One region of the Enterovirga sp. CN4-39 genome, then DNA from elsewhere that is predicted to be linked to it. Evidence: predicted binding sites of a transcription regulator. Region 1 holds the regulator's gene; the other holds the start of a gene.

Region 1 (2,447 bases):
CGCCGACGCGGTCCAGGCCCTGGTCCGCCGCGACACCGCGCTCGCCCAGTCGGTGATCGCCATGGACCAGCGGATGGATGCGCTCCAGCGCGACATCGAGGAGCGCGCGGTGCTGACCATCGCGCGCCGGCAGCCGCTCGCGATCGACCTGCGCGAAGTCATCGCGGCCATCCGCATCTCGGGCGACCTCGAGCGCATCGGCGACATGTCGAAGAACTGCGCCAAGCGCGTCCTGGCGATCGCCGACGGCTTCCAGGCGCAGAAGATCGTCATCGGCGTCCAGAACATCGCCGACCTCGTGATGGAGCAGCTGAAGGACGTGCTCGACGCCTATGCCCAGCACGACCTCACGCGGGCGCTGGACGTCTGGCAGCGGGATGGCCAGATCGACGCGCTGTACACGTCGCTGTTCCGCGAGCTCCTGACCTACATGATGGAGGACCCGCGCAACATCTCGTTCTGCGCCCACCTTCTCTTCGTGGCGAAGAACGTCGAGCGCATCGGGGACCACTCCACGAATATCGCCGAGACGATCAACTACCTGATCACTGGCCGCAACCTGACGACCGAGCGCCCCAAGGACGATCGCACGACGGTGCCGGACAGCGCGGCTGCCGAGTGAGGAGCCGGGCATCATGAGCGCCAAGCCGCGCATCCTGATCGCCGAGGACGAAGAGCCGCTCTCCCTGCTGCTGCGCTACAACCTCGAGGCCGAGGGTTGCGACGTGGAGGTCGCCGCGCGTGGCGACGAAGCGGAGCTGATGATCCGCGAGGACGTCCCGGACCTGCTCCTCCTGGACTGGATGCTGCCCGGCATTTCCGGGATCGAGCTGTGCCGCCGCCTGCGGCTCCGTCGCGAGACGGAGCGCCTGCCGATCATCATGCTCACGGCCCGGGGCGAAGAGGGGGACCGGGTCCGCGGCTTGGCGACGGGCGCGGACGACTACGTCGTCAAGCCTTTCTCGGTCCCGGAGCTCTTGGCCCGCGTCCGCGCGCTCCTGCGCCGGGCGAAGCCGAGCGAGACGGCGGAGCTCCTTGTCTTCGGCGATATCGAGCTCGACCGCTCGCAGCACCGCGTCCGCCGGGCCGGCAAGCCGCTCCGCCTCGGCCCGACCGAGTTCCGGCTGCTCGAATTCCTGATGACCAATCCCGGCCGCGTCTTCTCGCGCGAGCAACTGCTCGACCGCGTGTGGGGACGGGACGTCTATATCGACGAGCGCACCGTGGACGTCCATGTCGGCCGCTTGCGGAAGGCGCTCGGGGAAAGCGATCCCGATCCGATCCGCACGGTGCGGGGCGCCGGCTACTCGCTCGACGAGACCTACGCGGCGCGTTAGCTCGCGAGGCCGCTCGCACGCGGCATCGCGAAGACGGTCATCCGACGGCCTGCCAGGTTCCGATCGGGCGCAAGGTCGCGCAGGCCGGCCCCCCGTCGGGGGCTCTTCCGGGAAGCTCGGCCTCGATGACCAGGCCGGCCAGAGCCTTCTCGAGCAGTTCGGCGGGCAGTTGGTGGATGTCGATCTTGGCCCGTCGGCTCCAGGCGGATGGGCGCTGCCCGGCCTGCTCGCCGATCGCGATGTAGATGAAGCGCCGCGTCGCCCCTTCGCTGCGGACGAAGTCCCCAAGAAATCTCGGCCCGGGCGCGACCCGCACCGGCACGTCGAAGGAGACGGCCTCGTCGCCGGCCGTGACTTGGCCGACCGGCTCGTTCTTCTTGTTCTGAAGGCTGTAGGCGACGCCCGGGAGCGGATCCCGGATCCTGAGTCTCAGGGTGACGACCTGACCCGCCGCCATCGCGGTCCCCGTTGGAAGCGCCAGCATCCCAGTATGCCGACACCGCGGGCGCCCGCAACGGTCGCGCGCCCGCTGCCAAAACGAAAAAGCCCGCTCGTGCGGAGCGGGCTCTTGCTGGCGCGATGAAAGGCCGGGCTTCAGGCCCGGAGCCTCCGGCGCTCGGCCGCCGGCTGGTAGGCGATCCGGCAATGGTGCCCGCAATAGGGCAGGCCCGTGACGGCCCGGCCGCCGCAGAACGAGAAGTCCGGCTTGGACGGATCGCCGAGCGGCCAGCGGCAGGTGCTCTCGCGCAGCTCCATGATGGAGACGCGCTGAGATTCCGGGATCTCCGCCTGCTCGTCGTCACCCCAGCGCGCGTCGGCCACGAGCGTCGGGCCGGCAGGCTGCTCCGGCGCCCGCGCCAGCAGCGAGGTCCGCCCGGCGTCGAGCTGCGTCGCTGCCGGAGCGGCAGGGCGCGCCTTGGCGGGCCGCACCGCCGCGGCCGCTCCCGGCTTGGCCCGACCTGAAAGGCCGAGCCGATGCACTTTTCCGATCACTGCATTGCGGGTCACCCCGCCGCCGAGCGCCGCCGCGATTTGGCTGGCGCTCAGGCCCTCGCCCCACAGCTTGGTCAATAACTCGACGCGGTCGTCACTCCACCCGGTCGCCGCATC
Region 2 (2,447 bases), on a different contig from region 1:
CTCCCTCTCGGCCGGCCTCGGCCTGATCGTGCCGTATGTCGAGCGGATCGGGCACAAGGTGAACATCATGGAGCAGGTGCTCGACATCCCGAGCCAGGAGGCGTTCACGCGCGACAATGCCGGCGTCAGGATCGATGCCGCCGCCTTCTACCAGGTGCTCGACGCCCCGCGCGCCTCCTACGAGGTCTCGGATCTGCAACAGGCGCTGCTCGTTCTCACGATGACGAACATCCGCACGGTGGTCGGCTCGATGGACCTCGACCAGCTCCTCTCGCACCGGGACGAGATCAACGAGCGGCTGCTGCGCGTCATGGACGCCGCCGCCTCCCCCTGGGGCGTGAAGGTGACCCGCATAGAGATCAAGGACATCCTGCCGCCGGCCGACCTCGCCGGCGCCATGGCCCGCCAGATGAAGGCCGAGCGCGAGAAGCGCGCGGCGGTGCTCGAGGCGGAGGGGCTGCGCCAGGCGGAAGTGCTCCGTGCCGAGGGCCAGAAGCAGGCCCAGATCCTGGCCGCCGAGGGCCGCAAGGAGGCCGCCTTCAGGGACGCGGAGGCTCGCGAGCGCCTGGCCGAGGCGGAAGCCAAGGCTACCGGCATGCTGTCCGACGCGATCGGCCGGGGCGACATAGCGGCAGCGAATTTCCTGGTCGCGGAAAAGTACGTCGAGGCCATGAAGGCGATCGCGACTGCCCCGAACCAGAAAGTCGTCGTGGTGCCGATCGAAGCCGCAGCGCTGGCTGGCACGCTGGGCGGCATCGCCGAGATCACGCGCTCCGTCTTCGGGAGCGACGGAGCGGGCGGCCAGGCGAGGCCGCGCGCAGGCCGGAGCCTGCCGCCCTCCTCGCCCCCGCCGGCGGCCTGAACCATGTGGGACGAGGTCGGGCTGCAGCCCTGGATTTGGCTGGTCCTCGGCCTCCTGCTCATCGGGCTGGAGACCGTGGCGCCCGGGATCTTCCTCCTCTGGCTCGGGATCGCGGCGATCCTCACGGGGCTGGTCGATGCCGCCTTCGACCTGTCGTGGCAGGCCTCCTTCGTCACCTTCGCGGTCCTGTCTCTCGCCGCCGTCCTCATCGGGCGTGCCCTGACCTGGCGCGGCAGCGCGGGCGGCGCCGGATCCCTGAACCGGCGTGCGGAAAGCCTGATCGGCCGGCGCTTCACGCTGGACCGGCCGATCGTCTCCGGCGAGGGGCGGATCAAGGTGGACGACACGGTCTGGCGCATCATCGGGCCGGACCTCCCGGCCGGCCGGGATGTCGTCGTCCGCCGGCTCGAGGGCGCCACCCTCGTCGTCGAGGCCGCGTCCTGACGCGCACGCAGCCGAGCACGCGGACGCGGTCGCTTGCGCGCAGGGCTGGTGAGGCCCATCATCCCGTGACGGGCTCATGACAGCCGAGGCGGGAGGCAGGATGAACGAGGGCGAGCAGCCTGAGATATTGCGCAGCGGCGGCCACGTGGTGCCGTTCCCGGCCGCCGCCCCGAAAACCCAGGTCACCTTCAGCCGTGACGAGTTGCGCCTGATCCTCAACGTCTACGGCCGCATGGTCGCAGAGGGGGAGTGGCGCGACTACGCCATGGATTTCGAGCGGGACCGGGCGGTCTTCTCCGTCTTCCGCCGCGCGTCGGAGATGCCGCTCTACCGGATCGTGAAGGAGCCCTCCCTTGCGCGGCGCCAGGGCGCCTATTCGGTGGTGGCGGCGGGCGGGCGCGTGCTCAAGCGCGGCCACGAGCTCGACCGGGTGGTGCGCGTGCTGGAGCCGCTGCGGGTGGTGGCGAACTAGGGCATGACCCTGCGCGGGATCTGACCACCACGCCGACCGGGCGTGGCTGGATCCCGGACTGGAGCCCGTCAGGCGACGCCGAGCGTGCGCTTCGCGTCCGCCACCCGCCGGGGATCGTCGTCGAAGACGTAGCCCTGTTCGAGCAGCCCTAGCGTGTAGCGCTTGTTGTAGATGAAGGCCCAGACGAGGCCGACCGCGAACCAGAGCAGGCCGGCCGAGAAGGCCGAGGCCACGAGCGAGCCGGCCAGGATCGCGAGCCCGATCCAGACGTCGCCGCGCATCAGCGCCGGGAAGCCGCCGAAGAAGAACGACGTCCAGCTGAAGCCGTAATAGCCGGTCCTGACGATGCCGGACTGGGGGTGGCGCAGACGGACCGCGGTGGCCACTGCATTCTCCTCGTTGATCAGATGGGGTCTCTGCCCCTTGGGCAAAGAAAAACCCCGGCTTTCGGCCGGGGTTTCTGCAAGGCCAGCCTTGAAGCGGAGCCGTTACTCGTTCCGGTTGCCCATGAAAGCGAGCAGGAACTGGAACATGTTGATGAAGTCGAGGTACAGCGTCAGCGCGCCGTAGACGGACACCTTGGCGGCGGTCTCGCCGTCATAGTTGCCGTACAGGTACATCTCCTTCAGCTTCTGCGTATCGTAGGCGGTGAGGCCCGCGAAGATCAGC

Evidence for each region. The regulator PhoB, encoded in region 1, activates phosphate uptake and scavenging genes when phosphate is short. The targets are predictions, from matches to a motif close to TGTCATNNANCTGTCAT.
Region 2: the regulator PhoB is predicted to act here: its motif matches at 1,372-1,388, upstream of ACO2SS_RS05365 (DUF2794 domain-containing protein).

What each region holds. Positions count from the first base shown of each region.
Region 1 is NZ_JBMSEF010000014.1:39,498-41,944, forward strand. Features, by position in the region: gene phoU (phosphate signaling complex protein PhoU) at 1-622, shown strand, start outside; gene phoB (phosphate regulon transcriptional regulator PhoB) at 636-1,337, shown strand; gene ACO2SS_RS20365 (DUF5990 family protein) at 1,375-1,821, opposite strand; gene ACO2SS_RS20370 (GcrA family cell cycle regulator) at 1,932-2,447, opposite strand, start outside.
Region 2 is NZ_JBMSEF010000002.1:335,851-338,297, reverse strand. Features, by position in the region: gene ACO2SS_RS05375 (SPFH domain-containing protein) at 1-862, shown strand, start outside; gene ACO2SS_RS05370 (NfeD family protein) at 866-1,306, shown strand; gene ACO2SS_RS05365 (DUF2794 domain-containing protein) at 1,407-1,778, shown strand; gene ACO2SS_RS05360 (hypothetical protein) at 1,847-2,164, opposite strand; gene ACO2SS_RS05355 (Bax inhibitor-1/YccA family protein) at 2,267-2,447, opposite strand, start outside.